One region of the Streptomyces melanosporofaciens genome, then DNA from elsewhere that is predicted to be linked to it. Evidence: riboswitches for the same ligand, from Rfam matches in the RefSeq annotation. Region 1 holds a riboswitch; each other region holds the start of a gene.
What was found. Region 1 has a riboswitch for cobalamin ahead of metE (5-methyltetrahydropteroyltriglutamate--homocysteine S-methyltransferase). Riboswitches for the same ligand answer to the same signal wherever they lie in the genome.

Region 1 (5,248 bases):
GTCTCGTCTACCGCACCGTGCCCCACACCGCCCGCTTCCGCCCGGGGCGGCGTTACCGGGTGAGCCTGACGTACGCCAACGAGGCGGCCGGTCAGTACGCATGGATCACGGCCGTGGACGAACCCGGACCGCGCGAACTGGAGCGCACCCCCCTGCCCGCCGCCACCGGGCGGGCCACCCACCGCTACACCGTCACCGCGCCCGCGGACGGCGAGATGTGGGTGGGGCTGCGGAAGACCGGTGACAGCGGTACCGCGGAGTTCACGCTCGACTCCTTCACCGTGGAGGAGCTGGACTGACGCGGCGGGGGGAGCGGGGCGGACATACCTTTGCCGCCCGGCTCCCTCCCTCCTCCCCCGGTAAGCCCCCGCCAGGCTCCCCTCCCCTTGGCGGCCGGGCAGTCCGTGGACGAAGATCGGCGAGTGATGGGACACAGCCGACCGGAGGGGACCGCGGATGTATCACACCTGGATGCGGTACTTCACGCCCAGCCCGGCCCATCACCGGCTCGGTCTGGTGTGTCTGGGTGTCGGCCTCCAGCACGGCGTACTGCCCGTGGTCGGCCCGCGTGTCCTGGACCACCATGTGGCGGTGGTCATCAGCGCGGGCCGCGGATGGTTCCGCGGCGCGGACGGCCGCCGCCGCACCGTTACCGCGCCCGCGCTGCTCTGGCTCACCCCCGGGGTCACCCACCACTACGCCCCGGACCCGGACACCGGATGGGACGAGGCGTTCGTCGACTTCACAGGACCGGCCACCGCCGCCTACGCCGACCTGGGCTATCTCGACGCGGACGGCCCCGTGGTCGCGCTCACCGACACCGCCACCGCCCGTACGGCCATCGGCCGGATCGCCCGCGCCGCGCGCCAGGGCAATCCGTTCCTGGAGGTCGAGACCGCAGCCGCCGTCCATGAACTCCTCGTCGCCCTCCGCCGCGTCCGCGCCGACACCGGCGCCGACGGACATCCGGTGCTCCAGGCCCTGGCCCGGGACGCCTTCCAGCCGCTCTCGGTGACCGAACACGCCGCCCGGCACGGCATGACACCGGCCGAACTGCGCACCGCGGTACGGCGCGGCGCGGGATGCAGCCCCAAGGACTACCTCCTCGGCATCCGGCTGGGCCGCGCCAAGGAACTCCTCGTCGGCACCGAACTGCCGGTGGCCGCCATCGCCCGCCGCGTCGGCTACGACGATCCCGCCTACTTCAGCAGGCTGTTCGCCCGCCGGGTGGGCACGGCACCGGTCCACTTCCGCGAGCAGCAGTGCCGCTCGGTCCCCGGCGGCTTCACCGACCGCATCCCCGACCCGAGCCGCCCACCGACGATCCCGCCCTCCGCACCGGCGGACGACGGACGGCGCGGCGGCGGCTGACCGGCGGCGGATGACCGCAGGCGGCTGACCGCAGGCGGCTGACCGGACGCACGCCTTGGGCCGGCCGGACGGCTGCGGGGGGTGGCTTCCGCCATTGGGGGGACGGTGCGCCGCGATTGCCCCACCAAAGGGGCACCATGCATGCGAAGCCGGTCATATCCGGCGGCAGATCCCCAGCAAGGAGTTCCCATGCGTATCCGGACCGCCCTGTCCACACTCGCCCTCACCGCCGCGTCCCTCGCCGTCGGCGCGGGCGGCGCCCTCGCGGACGACGCACCCGATATGACCGTCAACAACTCCAGCAGCACGACCTTCCCCGGCGTCTGCGCCAGCAACCAGTTCTCGTTCGTCACCGTCCCGGTCAATCTGGCGGGCGGGTCGGACTCCGGCGCGTGCTGACCCGCTGATCTCGCTGATGGACGGGGTGCGGCCGGTGCACGGCCCGGCGGCACCGGCCGTAGCCTCGGCCATCGCGTGTTCCACTTCACCCTCCCGAATACCGGACCGACCCCCGCACACCGCCGGACGGCCCCGTAGGCTGGCTGGTGCAGCTGGTTCGCCCCGTCCGCCAGGCGGGACGCGTCGTAAGAGGGAACCCGGTGGGAATCCGGGACTGCCCCGCAGCGGTGAGCGGGAACGACCGCCGTCATACGCACTGGGTCCGGTAGAGGGGCCTGGGAAGCGACGGCCACTAGGTGTCCTCCCTCAAGAGGACGCGCCCGTGAGTCCGAAGACCTGCCATCTGCCCGCGTACGGACGACTCGTGCGCGGACACCCGGTGACCTCGAGGGCGGGTCGGCGAACATTCCGGTCGGACGACCGCGCGCATGCCGCGCGAGGCCGTGGCGTCCGGTCTGTCACCCTTCGCGCTCTCCTCCCGTCGCCGGGATCTCAGGGATTCATCTCGCGAAGGAGATCTCCGTGACCACCAAGTCCGCAGCCGCGGCAGCACGGGCCACCGTGTACGGCTACCCCCGCCAGGGCCCGAACCGGGAACTGAAGAAGGCGATCGAGGGCTACTGGAAGGGCCGCGTCACCGCCGACGCGCTCCGGGCCACCGCCGCCGAACTGCGCCGCACCACTTGGCGGCAGCTCGCCGGGGCGGGCATCGACGAAGTTCCCACGGGGGACTTCTCGTACTACGACCATGTGCTGGACACCACTGTCATGGTCGGCGCGATCCCCGACCGTCACCGGGACGCCGTCGCCACCGATCCGCTCGACGGCTACTTCGCGATGGCGCGGGGCACACAGGACGTGGCGCCACTGGAGATGACCAAGTGGTTCGACACCAATTACCACTACCTGGTTCCGGAGCTGGGTCCGGACACGGTGTTCGCGGCCGACTCCGCCAAGCAGGTCGCGGAGCTGACGGAAGCCCTCGGCCTCGGTCTGGCGGCGCGGCCGGTCCTGGTCGGGCCCGTCACCTACCTCCTCCTCGCCAAGCCCGCCCCCGGCGCGCCCGCGGACTTCGAGCCACTCACCCTCCTGGACCGCCTGCTTCCGGTGTACGCCGAGGTCCTGGCCGATCTGCGGGCGGCCGGTGCCGAGTGGGTGCAGCTCGATGAGCCCGCCCTGGTCCAGGACCGCACGCCGGCCGAACTGAACGCCGCCGGCCGCGCCTACCGCGATCTCGGTGCCCTCGCCGACCGTCCGAAACTGCTGGTCGCCTCGTACTTCGACCGCCTGGGCGAGGCCCTGCCGGTGCTGGCCAAGGCCCCGGTCGAGGGGCTGGCGCTGGACTTCACGGAGGCCGCCGCCGCCAATCTGGACGCGCTGGCCGCCGTCGGCGGGCTGCCCCGCAAGCGGCTGATCGCCGGTGTCGTGGACGGCCGCAACATCTGGGTCAACGACCTGGAGAAGTCCCTGGCCAGGCTCGGCACCCTGCTGGGACTGGCCGACCGGGTCGATGTGGCCGCCTCCTGCTCGCTGCTGCACGTCCCCCTCGACGCGGCGGCCGAGCGGGACATCGCACCGCAGATCCTGTGCTGGCTGGCCTTCGCCCGGCAGAAGACCTTGGAGATCGTCACCCTCGCCAAGGGCCTGGCCCGCGGCACCGACACGATCACCGCCGAACTGGCCGCGAACCGGGCCGCCCTCGCCTCCCGCGCCAACTCCCCCATCACCCGCGACCCGGCCGTCCGCGCCCGCACCGGCGCGGTCACCGAGGCCGACACCCGCCGCGCCCAGCCGTACGCCGAACGCGCCGCGGCCCAGCGCGCCCACCTCCGCCTGCCGCTGCTGCCGACCACCACCATCGGCTCCTTCCCGCAGACCGGTGAACTGCGCACCGCCCGCGCCGACCTGCGCGGCGGCCGGATCGACACGGCCGGGTACGAGGAGCGCGTCAAGGCCGAGATCCAGGAGGTGATCTCGTTCCAGGAGCAGACCGGCCTGGATGTGCTGGTGCACGGCGAGGCCGAGCGCAACGACATGGTCCAGTACTTCGCCGAGCAGCTCACCGGCTATCTCGCCACGCAGCACGGCTGGGTGCAGTCCTACGGCACCCGCTACGTCCGCCCGCCGATCCTGGCCGGTGACATCTCCCGCCCCGAGCCGATGACGGTGCGCTGGACGGCCTATGCCCAGTCGCTCACCGACCGCCCGGTCAAGGGCATGCTCACCGGTCCGGTCACCATGCTCGCCTGGTCCTTCGTCCGCGACGACCAGCCCCTCGGCGACACCGCCCGCCAAGTCGCCCTCGCCCTGCGCGACGAGGTGGGCGACCTGGAGGCGGCCGGGACCTCGGTCATCCAGGTGGACGAACCCGCCCTGCGCGAGACCCTTCCGCTGCGCACCGAGGACCGGCCCGCCTATCTGTCGTGGGCGACCGAGGCCTTCCGCCTCACCACCGGCGGCGCACGGCCCGGCACCCAGATCCACACCCATATGTGCTACGCCGAGTTCGGCGACATCGTCCAGGCGATCGACGACCTCGACGCCGATGTCATCAGCCTGGAGGCGGCCCGCTCCCATATGCAGGTGGCCCGCGAGCTGGCCGCCCATGGCTATCCGCGCGAGGCCGGGCCCGGTGTGTACGACATCCACTCCCCGCGTGTGCCCAGCGCGCTGGAGGCGGCCGAACTGCTCCGCACGGGCCTCAAGGCCATCCCCGCCGAGCGGCTGTGGGTCAACCCCGACTGCGGCCTGAAGACCCGCGGCTGGCCCGAGACCCGCTCCTCACTGCGGAACCTGGTCACCGCGGCCCGTACGGTCCGCGGTGAGCTGCCCGCGTCCTGACCCGGACGACCGGCCGGGGCCGGGGCGTCGACGAAGACGCCCCGGCCCCGGGTCGAGTCAGTGGCTGCCCGCGAATTCGCCGCTGAGCTTGCCATGGAGATGGGCACTGGGGTCGTTCAGCCCGGTGATCTCGACGGTCTTGCCGCGCTGGGCGTACTTGGTCTCGATCGCATCGAGCGCCGCGACGGAGGAGGCGTCCCAGATGTGGGTGGCGGACAGGTCGATGACGACCCGGTCGGGATCGGTGGCGTAGTCGAACTGGGTGACCAGGTCGTTGGAGGAGGCGAAGAACAGTTCACCGGTGACCCGGTAGACGACCTGGCCGCCGTCCGGATCGACGACCGCGGTCACCTCGGCGAGGTGGGCGACACGCTTGGCGAAGACGACCATGGCGGTGAGGCTGCCCACGACCACGCCGATGGCCAGGTTGTGGGTGGCGACCACCACGGCGACGGTGAGCACCATGACGGTGATCTCGCCCGCGGGCATCCGCCGGAGGGTCCTGGGCGCGATGGAGTGCCAGTCGAACGTCCCGAACGACACCATCACCATCACGGCGACCAGGGCGGCCATGGGGAGGTCCGAGACCACCGGCCCGAAGGCGATGCACAGCACCATCAGGAACGCGCCCGCGAGG
Region 2 (5,248 bases), 4.0 Mb from region 1:
ATGGTGGGCGAGGCCATGAAGAGGTTCAGCGACTGGCTCTGGTCGAGGTACGGGGTGCGGGCCGCCGCCATCTCGATCAGGGCGCGCTGCGGGATCTCCCACGCAGTGCGGTACAGGTCCCGTACGTCCGCGGGCACCCAGGAGAACTCCTGGACCGAGCCGTTGGACTCGCGCAGCGCCTCACGGGTCTGGGCGTCCCAGACGCCCAGCTTCTTGAGGTCGTCCACGAGATAGGAGTTGACCTGCAGGAACTCCCCGCTGAGCGTTTCGCGCTTGAAGAGGTTGGAGACCTGCGGCTCGATGCACTCGTAGACGCCCGCGATGGAGGCGATGGTCGCGGTCGGCGCGATCGCCAGCAGCAGCGAGTTCCGCATCCCGGACTTCGCCATCCGGGTGCGCAGCGCCTCCCAGCGCTCCGGCCAGGTGGCCACCGCGTCCGTGTAGTGGTCCGGGTGCAGCACACCGCGCGCTGTGCGGGTCTCGGACCAGGCCGGATGCGGGCCGTGGCGCTCGGCGAGCTCACAGGACGCCTCGTACGCGGCGAGCATGATGCGCTCGGAGATCCGGGTGGAGAGCGCCTTGGCCTCGGGCGAGTCGAACGGCAGCCGCAGCCGGAAGAAGACGTCCTGCAGCCCCATCAGGCCCAGGCCCACCGGCCGCCAGCGGGAGTTGGAGGCACCGGCCTCGTCCGTGGGGTAGAAGTTGATGTCCACCACTCGGTCGAGGAAGGTCACGGCGGTGTGGACGGTGGCGTCGAGGCGCTCCCAGTCGAGCTGCCCGTCCTCGTCCAGGTGCGCGGCGAGGTTGACCGAGCCGAGGTTGCACACGGCGGTCTCGCCGTCGTTGGTGACCTCCAGGATCTCGGTGCACAGATTCGAGGAGTGGACGACCCTGCCGGGCTCGGCGGTCTGGTTGGCGGTGCGGTTGGCGGCGTCCTTGAACGTCATCCAGCCGTTGCCGGTCTGCGCGAGGGTGCGCATCATCCGGGCGTACAACTGCCGCGCCGGGACCTTCTTGACGGCCTTCCCCTCGGCCTCGGCCTTGCGGTACGCGGCGTCGAACTCATCGCCCCACAGGTCCACCAGAGCGGGCGCGTCGACCGGGGAGAACAGCGACCAGTCGGCGTCCGCCTCGACCCGGCGCATGAACTCGTCCGGGATCCAGTGGGCGATGTTGAGGTTGTGGGTGCGGCGGGCCTCCTCGCCCGTGTTGTCCCGCAGCTCCAGGAACTCCTCGAGGTCCGCGTGCCAGGTCTCCAGATAGACGCAGGCCGCGCCCTTGCGCCGGCCGCCCTGGTTGACGGCGGCCACCGAGGCGTCGAGCGTGCGCAGGAACGGCACGATGCCGTTGGAGTGCCCGTTGGTGCCCCGGATCAGCGAACCGCGCGCCCGGATACGGGAGTAGGACAGGCCGATGCCGCCCGCGTGCTTCGACAGCCGTGCCACCTGGTGGTAGCGGTTGTAGATCGAGTCCAGCTCGTCCAGCGGCGAGTCCAGCAGATAGCAGGACGACATCTGCGGATGCCGGGTGCCGGAGTTGAACAGCGTGGGGGAGCTGGGCAGATACGACAGCGTGCTGGTCAGCCGGTACAGCTCGGCCACCTCGTCCAGCGCCCGCTCCGAGAGGTCCTCGGCGAGCCCGCAGGCCACCCGCAGCAGGAAATGCTGTGGGGTCTCGATCACCTGACGGGTGATCGGGTGGCGCAGCAGATAGCGGCTGTAGAGGGTGCGCAGTCCGAAGTACCCGAAGCGCTTGTCGGCGCCGTCGGCCAGGGCCCGCTCCACCAGCGCGTCCAGCCGTGCGGCGTGGGCGGCGGCGAACTCCGCGGTGGAGTCGGCCAGCAGGCCCTCGCGGTGGCCCACCTGGACGGAGGTGGAGAAGGAGACCGCGCCCTGTCCGGCCGCCTCCTCCGTGATGGTGAGCGCCAGCAGCCGCGCGGCCAGCCGCGAGTACTCCGGCTCCTCGGCGATCAGCCCGGCCGCCGCCTCGGTCGCCAGGCCACGCAACTCCGCCTCGTCCGAGCCGGGATGGCGGCCGCGCAGGGCGGCGGCCGCGACCTTGCCGGGGTCGGTGGCGGGCAGATCGGCGGTGAGTCCGGTAAGTGTCCGGAGCAGGGCGGTTCCGGGCGCGTCGTGCGCTGCCTGAGAAACCGCCTGCTCTGAAACCGGATCTGCGGGCGCGATGGTCACTGAGGTGCTCTCCCTCGCTCGGCCGGGGCCACGAGGGGGTGCGATGGGCGCGTACGGGCATGCCGCTGCCGCACTCCTCGTACGTCAGGCACTCCACGCAGCGTCCATCGGCCCAACCCTCGAGGCCGGGGGACGTGTTCACACAGGGCCGTCGGCAGGTGCTCGGACTTACGGGCACGCCGCATAAGCGCACACGTACACCGTTGCGGGACAGTTCCGGATTCCCACCGGATTCCCCTGCGGCGACAGCGAGGACGAGCATACATCTTGTGTCGGCCGACGCACCCACCCCCATATCTTGTGTCGCGAGGTGCGGAGTTTCGCATGAATGTGCTAATGCGTTCCGGAGGTGGCCCGTGACCTGGGGCCCGTGGCGGCCCGTGGCGGGGCGTGCACGCGAGCCCGTGGGCGCGCGCGAGCCCCCGGCCCGGGGCGCGCGCCGCCGGTCGTCACAGCTCCACCGTGAACGCCCACAGGGTGAGGTCCGACTTGGCTATCGGCGACCAGTCCCGCTCCGGGGCCCGCACGAATCCCAGCCGCTCGTACAGCCGGTGGGCGGCGGTCATGGACTGCTGGCTGCTGATCACGATCCGCCGCAGTCCCAGCGCGCGACCCCGGTCCAGGCAGGCGCGCACCAGTGCCTCGGCCGCCCCGCGCCGCCGCGACTGCGGCCGCACGGCCAGCATCCGGAACTCGCCCTCGCCGGGCCGGGCCAGCTCCGCATACCCCCCGCCGTACACCGCGAACGCCACGGCCCCCAGCACCTCGTCGCTCGCCGCGTCCGCCGCGACCAGCAGCTCGGCCTCGGCGGCCCGGCGCCGGGCGTCGCGCAGGGTGGTGAGATATGGATCACTGTCCCCGAAGTCCAGGAGCCCGTCCCCGAGATACACCTGCGCGGTGAGCTCGCCGATTGCGTCCAGTTCCTCGTCCCGCGCGCGCCTGATCGTGATGTCCATGGCCGCAGTCTGCCGCACACCACTGACAGCGGGGCCGTCATTGTCCGGCCCCGGTCTTCGCCGTCACTCGCCGGGCCTCACCGCCACTCGCCGGGCCTCGCCGTCACTGGACGGCGGTGTTGATCACTCCGGTGGAGCCCGCGCGCTTATTGGCGGCGTCGGCCTCCTGATAGGTGAAATAGCGCCGGACCGTGCCGTCCGGCAGCGTCAACTCATAGACGACAACGGGTCGCGGGGCACGTGCCCCTCCGCCGCAGTTGCAGGCCATGGCTGCCGTTCCTTTCCCTCGAGTCCAGTACGGGTCGGTGTCAGTCCAGCCACCGCGAGGCGACCCCGGCGAGGTAGGAGAGCGTCAGGGCGGTCGCCGGGAGGTGGAACCACGCGGTGGTGTGCAGCAAGGAGGCGTAGACGGCGATGGCGCCGGCGACCCAGGTGCTGGTGCACCAGCCGCAGTTGACGAGGTAGGAGGGCCGGGAGTCGTCGCCGAAGCGGTCGGCGACCCAGGTTCTGAACCCCGCCGCCAGCGTGTCCTTGGTGATGAAGCGGGTGATACGGCAGGTGGTGCCGAGGGCGAGGAGGAATGCGGCGAGGCTCATCGGATCGCTCCCTCCCCGGGTGGTCCCGCACGGGCTGGCACTGCCGATGTCACTCATTAGAGGCACGGTGGAGGACGGCAGGCCATACTCCGGCCGCGCGTTCCCCCGAATAGCGGAGCGCTTGTCATACAAGCTCGCCGCCAGGCGCGCCCAGATGCGCCAAACGAGTGATGGCAGCCCCGGAACCTTGAGCGACGGGGGTGGGCGTGGATAACTGGAAACGTGCCGCCGAGGGTGCCTCATACCTCGTAGGCCATCCAGGAGCCGGACGTTCGTCCCGTAGCTCCGCCCTCATCCGGCGCATCGATCCCGCGCCCTGACCGGCCGCCCGGCGGCTTTCCGTTCCTCCGGTGCCGGCCTGCCTCGACCGCGCGGCGACGACGAGGCGTTGACCAGCGGCTTGCCCACGACATCGGCATGCCGTCGGCGCATATCACCCCAACCCTTCCCGGGAGGAACAACCATGACCTCGACCGCTCTCGCGACCGCCGCCCCCACTGCGGCCAACTGGCCCCCGTCGCAGGTGGGGCCGCCGTTGCTGCTGTCCGTGGTGCCCAACTCGGGCCCCGCCGCCGGTGGGAACCTCGTCCAGCTCAACGGTCAGAACCTGCGCAACGTGATCAGCGTGACCTTCGGCGGCGTGCCCGCCCAGATCGTCAGCCAGAGCAGTTCCGGTGGCGGCGGCTGGGATGGTGACTGGGGCGGCGGCTGGGGTGGCGGCGGCTGGGGCGGTGGCGGGTGGCCGGGGAATCCCACCAACGACATCGTCGTGGTGATAGCCCCGCCGCACGCGCCCGGGTCCGTCCAGGTCCTGGTCACCACCACGGCCGGCACCAGCAACAGCCAGGTGTACACCTATGTGGCGCCGACGCCGCCCACCGCCGTTTCCATCACCCCGACCGTGGGACCGACCACCGGCGGCACCCTGTACTTGATCACGGGCACCAATCTGACCGGCGTCACCAGTGTCACCTTCGGCGGGGTCCCGTCGGCCATCCTGACCATCAACCCGGGCGGGACCAGCCTGATCGGTATCACCCCGCCGGGCCCGCCCGCGGGCGGCAACGTCGCCGTCGTGCTGAGCGGCCCGGGCGGCACCACCACCGTCCCCGGCGGTTTCACCTACTTCGTCGCACCGCCCGCCCCGGTGCCCACCACCATCACGCCCACCACCGGACCCGCCGCCGGCGGCACCCCGTTCACCATCAACGGCACCAACCTCGGCGGCGTGCTGGGCGTGCTGTTCAACGGCGTCCCCGCCACCGGTGTGGTCGCCACCGCCACCACGGTCTCCGGCGTCACCCCGCCCGGGGTGCCCGGCACCGCGACCGTCACGCTCGTGACGGCCACCGGGACCGTCACCGTCCCCGGCGGCTTCCTCTACGTCTGACGCGCACATCCGGCCGAACCGCGCCGGTCACCGGGCCCCCTTCCGTCAGGGCCCGGTGACCGGCGACGTCCGTTCGAGCTGCTGAGTGCCGATGACCTCCAGGACCTGCAGCTTCTC
Region 3 (5,248 bases), 810 kb from region 1:
CGGGTGACGGTCGTCATCCCCGGCGGCGCCCCCTTGGCGGACCCGGCCGGGCAGCGCATGGCCGGATGGCGGTCGGGCGGCCGTGCCTCCGCGCTCTTCGGCCGGTTCAGCGCGGCCGTCGGACGGGTCCCGCTGCCCCGGCAGACCGCGGACGATCCCGCTCCGGAGGGGGGAGTGCGGGTCATGGAGGTCCCGGCGCTGGACGAGGAGGTGCTGACCGAGGCGGGTGCGCAGCATGCGACGGCCCTCGCCCTGGTCCATGACGACGACGAGGCCAACATCCACGCCGCCCTCCGCGCCCGCCGCCTCAACCCCCGGCTGCGCCTGGTGATCCGGCTCTACAACCGCAAGCTCGGCCAGCATCTGGAGGAACTCCTCGACGAGGCGGCGCGGGTGGCCGATCCCGGTATGGACCCGGCGGAGCTGGACGCCACCACCACCGTACTGTCGGACGCCGACACGGCGGCCCCCGCCCTGGCGGCCACCGCCGTCGCGGGCACCAGCAAAGTCCTCCAGGCCGACGGGCTGCTGCTGCGCGCGGCCGAGCGCACCCCGCCCGGCCCCGACGAGGTGGCCCGCCCGGGGCTGTGCACCCTCGCCCTGCTCTCGTCCACCACCAGCGACCCCGGCGGCAGCGAGGGCTCGGACAGCAGCGGGGACGAGGGGCCCAAGCTGCTGCCCGGAGACGAGGAGGTGGCCGCCGCCACCGGGCGCGACACGGTGGTGCTCGAGGCCGTCTCCGCCACCGGCCCACCGCTGCCGCCGCGGCGGCTCGGCACCCGCAGACTGCCCCTCGCCTCGCTGTTCTCCCGTCGGCTGCGCTGGTCCGTCGCCGGAATGGCGATCGCAGTCCTCGCCCTCACCATCGCCTCCTGGCAGCTCACCGGTGCCGGTCTGCTCCGCGCTGCCTACCTCACGGTGCTGGACGTGCTGGCGATCGACGACCCGGCGCTGGACGAGCCGACCGGGCGCAAGGTCCTCCAACTGCTGTCCGGGCTGACCGGACTGCTGATGCTGCCCGTCCTGGTGGCCGCCGCGCTCGAAGCGCTGGGCACCTTCCGCACCGCCTCCGCGCTGCGCCGCCCTCCGCGCGGCCTCTCCGGCCATGTCGTGCTGCTCGGGCTCGGCAAGGTCGGCACCCGGGTCCTGGCCAGACTCCGGGAGATGGACATCCCCGTGGTGTGTGTGGAGGAGGACCCCGGGGCGCGCGGCATCCCGCTGGCCCGCAGGCTGGGCGTGCCGACGGTCATCGGCGATGTCACCCAGGAGGGCGTCCTGGAGGCCGCCAAGATCCAGCGGGCGCACTCCCTGCTCGCCCTGACCAGCGTCGACACCACCAACCTGGAGGCGACGCTGTACGCCCGCTCGGTCAAGCCCCGGCTGCGGGTGGCGCTGCGCCTGTACGACGACCGCTTCGCCACCGCCGTCTACCGCACGCTGCGCGCGGCCCATCCGCGCGCCCTCACCCGCAGCCGCAGCGTCTCCAGCCTGGCGGCCCCGGCGTTCGCCGGAGCGATGATGGGACGTCAGGTCCTCGGCGCCATACCGGTCGAGCGCCGGGTGCTGCTCTTCGCCGCCCTGCATGTCGCCGGGCATCCGCAACTGGAGGGGCGTACCGTCGCCGAGGCGTTCGCACCGGGCGCCTGGCGGGTGATCGCACTGGACGCGGCGGAACCGGCCGACCGGCAGCGCGACCTCGCCGCGGCGCCTCCCTACGACGGCGCCACCCAGGCGCCCTCCCTGGTGTGGGATCTGCACCCCGGCTATGTCCTGCGGCCGCACGACCGGGTGGTGCTGGCCGCCACCCGCCAGGGCCTGGGCGAGATCCTCGCGGGGGCGGCGGCCGGCCGGAACTGACGTCCAGCCGCCCGTGGCGCTCCTGGGAGCGGGGGCCACATGGTGCGGCGGTGCCCGGGATGCGATGATGCCGGGCGACGAAGGCGACGGCGGAACGAGGAAGCCGGTGTGAATCCGGCGCGGTGCCGCCACTGTGATCGGCGAGCGGATCCCGAACAGGCCACTGCCCGTACGCGCGGGTGGGAAGGCCGGGACGAGCATCGACCCGAGAGCCAGGAGACTCACGCGGTCGCCTCCTCGACGGGGTGTGTCGATGTGCGGCTCCGCCGCGTGGGGGGCGGACTTCCCCGGAGGAGGGCGATGCGCCATGCCTGTCAGGCCGACCGACCCGGTGCCATGCCGGGTGACCGTATGCCGGGACTGCTGCTGCGGCAGCCCCAAGGTGACCGGAATCGACCATGCGGCGCAGATCGCGCGGCTGCGTGAGGAAGCGCCCGTACGCGTCTCCGCGTGTCTGGACGTCTGCGATCAGGCCAATGTGATCGTGGTGCAGCCATCGGCGGCCGGACGTGCCGCCGGGGGCAGGCCGGTGTGGCTCGGCCTGGTCAACGGCACGGACGCGACAGAGGACATCGTGGCGTGGGTGACGGCGGGCGGCCCCGGTGTGGCACCGCTGCCCGACATCCTCGATCTGTACGCCTTCTCGCCACGGCGGCGCGCCTCGCCGGAGCCGTCATCCGGCGGGCGCTGACCGGCCGAAGTCCCCCACGGCTTCCGGGAGTTGCTCATTGAGAGCAGGAGTCTGGCGGCCCCGCATCCCGTGGGCTACCGTCGGTAACACGTTGCCGTCGCGGCAACCCCCTTCGCATCTCCCGCACCCTCCGAACCCCCTTCCGGAAGGCAGCCCATGGAGAACTCCACAGAGAATGCCGCCTCGCTCGCCGGGATCAGCCGCCGCCGCGCCCTGACGGCGGCGGGCGGTGTGCTCGCCGGCGCCGCGCTCGCCCAGGCGGCGGGCCCGGCCTTCGCCGCCTCCGGGGCGTCCTCGGACGCGGACGCCATCGTGGTCGGCGGCGGGCTCGCCGGGCTGGTCGCCACGGCGGAACTGGCGGCCGCGGGACGCAAGGTGCTCCTCCTCGACCAGGAGCCCGAGAGCAACCTCGGTGGCCAGGCGTTCTGGTCCTTCGGCGGCCTGTTCTTCGTCAACTCCGAGGAACAGCGGCTGATGGGCATCAAGGACACCCACGAACTGGCCTGGCAGGACTGGCTCGGCACGGCCGGCTTCGACCGCGGCGTCTCCGATCCCGGCGGCCAGGATTACTGGGCCCGAAAATGGGCCGAGGCGTACGTGGACTTCGCCGCCGGGGAGAAGCGGTCCTGGCTGCACGGGCTCGGCGTGCAGTGGTTCCCGATCGTCGGCTGGGCCGAGCGCGGCGGCGGCCTCGCGGACGGGCACGGCAACTCGGTGCCGCGTTTCCATGTCACCTGGGGTACCGGTCCGGCGGTGGTCGAGCCGTTCGAGAAGAAGGTGCGGGCCGCCGCGAAGGACGGGCGGGTGACCTTCAAGTTCCGGCACCGGGTGGACGATCTGGTGGTCACCGGCGGTGCCGTCACCGGGGTCAGCGGCGCGATCCTGGAGCCGAGCGATGCCGCCCGTGGCAAGCCCACCTCGCGCAATATGGTCGGCCACTTCGAGCTCAACGCCCCGGTGGTGATCGTCACCTCGGGCGGTATCGGCGCCAACCACGATCTCGTACGGCGGAACTGGCCCGACCGGCTCGGCTCACCTCCGAAGTTCATGGTCACCGGCGTCCCGGCGTATGTGGACGGCCGGATGCTCGCGATCACCGAGAAGGCAGGCGGACGGATCGTCAACCCCGACCGCATGTGGCACTACACCGAGGGCCTCAGAAACTACGACCCGATCTGGCCGGGCCACGGCATCCGCATTCTCCCGGGCCCCTCGTCGATGTGGTTCGACGCGAAGGGCAAGCGCTTCTCCACCCCCGACATCCCGGGCTACGACACCCTGCACACCCTCGGGACGATCACCGCCACCGGCTATGACTACTCCTGGTTCGTCACCACCCAGAAGATCATCGCCAAGGAGTTCGCGCTCTCGGGCTCCGAGCAGAACCCGGACCTGACCAACAAGGACATCCTGCAGCTCCTCTCCCGCATCTGGCAGACACCCGAGCCGATCCAGCGGTTCCGGGACAAGGGCGAGGACTTCGTCGTCGCCAACACCCTGCCCCAACTGGTCGCGGGCATGAACAAGTTGACCGGCGACAACCTGATCGATGTGGCGGACCTCACCCGGCAGATCGAGGCCCGCGACCGCGAGATCGCCAACCCGTACACCAAGGACGTCCAGGTCATGGGCATCCGCAACGCGCTCGCCTACCCCGGGGACACGCTCAGCCGCACCGCCTCCGCGCACCGGATCCTGGACCCGTCCGCCGGACCCCTGATCGCCGTGCGCCTCAACATCCTCACCCGCAAGACCCTCGGCGGCCTCCAGACCGACCTCACCGGCCGCGTCCTGGACGCCTCCGGCAACCCGATCACCGGCCTGTACGCGGCCGGTGAGGTCTCGGGCTTCGGCGGCGGGGGAGTGCACGGCTACCGCTCCCTGGAGGGCACCTTCCTCGGCGGCTGCCTGTTCTCGGGCCGCGCCGCGGGCCGTGCGGCGGCGGCCGCGACCGCGACCTGAACCGGCGGGTGCGGCGGCGGTGGCGCACCGGGCACATGGCAGACTCCTCCTGCGATCCGCGGGCGGCCGGGAGCATCCCCGGCCCATGAAGTCGCTGGGCAGGGGAGGGTGCATGGGCGGGGACGATCCGCATATCCATGTCGAGTCGAAGGTGGTCCGAGGCGTCGCCGCCGTCCGCGACATGATGGCGTCCACCTTCGGGCTGGCCGGTGACCTGCCGAGCCGCATCGCCACCGGATGCGGGCTGCGGGCGCCGTACGCGATGACCTCTCCGCGGCCGGAGAACGTCACCTGCCTTGCCTGCCGTGAGTACGCGCGGCTGGAGCATCTGCGCTTCGCGGACGAGCTCGAACGGCTGGGGCGGATGCCCGGATCGACCATCAGCACGGACCAGGCGAAGCTGGCCGCGGACCGGCATCGCGACCTCGCGAAGCGGTTTTCCGCCGCGGAGTGAGGGGCGGGCGGCGGAGCGTTCGCCGCCCGCCCCGCTCGGCGACGGATGCCGCTACGGCACCCGCCCGGGGTCTGACCGAGCAACGGCGTGCTCAGCTTCCGTGCGCTGTGGCGGCGTCACGCCTTCCGGCCGCTGCCGGCGCCGTCCGGAGACGGCTGTGGGGGCGGTGAGGACGGCCAGGCAGGCGAGGACGAGTGCGATGCCGGTCCAGCCGACGGCGGGGAGGCGTTCGCCGATGACCAGCACGGCGAGGACGGCGGCGACGGCCGGTTCGAGCAGGGAGA

Region 2: another riboswitch for cobalamin. It lies ahead of BLV72_RS23040 (ribonucleoside-diphosphate reductase subunit alpha); the one in region 1 lies ahead of metE (5-methyltetrahydropteroyltriglutamate--homocysteine S-methyltransferase).
Region 3: another riboswitch for cobalamin. It lies ahead of BLV72_RS36265 (hypothetical protein); the one in region 1 lies ahead of metE (5-methyltetrahydropteroyltriglutamate--homocysteine S-methyltransferase).

What each region holds. Positions count from the first base shown of each region.
Region 1 is NZ_FNST01000002.1:8,708,555-8,713,802, reverse strand. It holds gene BLV72_RS39895 (endo-alpha-N-acetylgalactosaminidase family protein) at 1-299, shown strand, start outside; gene BLV72_RS39890 (helix-turn-helix domain-containing protein) at 457-1,371, shown strand; gene BLV72_RS39885 (hypothetical protein) at 1,561-1,770, shown strand; cobalamin riboswitch at 1,907-2,128, shown strand; gene metE (5-methyltetrahydropteroyltriglutamate--homocysteine S-methyltransferase) at 2,293-4,611, shown strand; gene BLV72_RS39875 (SulP family inorganic anion transporter) at 4,669-5,248, opposite strand, start outside.
Region 2 is NZ_FNST01000002.1:4,665,066-4,670,313, forward strand. It holds gene BLV72_RS23040 (ribonucleoside-diphosphate reductase subunit alpha) at 1-2,189, opposite strand, end outside; cobalamin riboswitch at 2,326-2,485, opposite strand; gene BLV72_RS23045 (GNAT family N-acetyltransferase) at 2,639-3,145, opposite strand; gene BLV72_RS48020 (DUF7196 family protein) at 3,249-3,413, opposite strand; gene BLV72_RS23050 (hypothetical protein) at 3,454-3,741, opposite strand; gene BLV72_RS23055 (IPT/TIG domain-containing protein) at 4,205-5,131, shown strand; gene BLV72_RS23060 (helix-turn-helix transcriptional regulator) at 5,177-5,248, opposite strand, start outside.
Region 3 is NZ_FNST01000002.1:7,897,731-7,902,978, forward strand. It holds gene BLV72_RS36260 (NAD-binding protein) at 1-1,857, shown strand, start outside; cobalamin riboswitch at 1,918-2,095, shown strand; gene BLV72_RS36265 (hypothetical protein) at 2,165-2,548, shown strand; gene BLV72_RS36270 (FAD-binding dehydrogenase) at 2,705-4,510, shown strand; gene BLV72_RS36275 (hypothetical protein) at 4,623-4,964, shown strand; gene BLV72_RS36280 (DMT family transporter) at 5,016-5,248, opposite strand, start outside.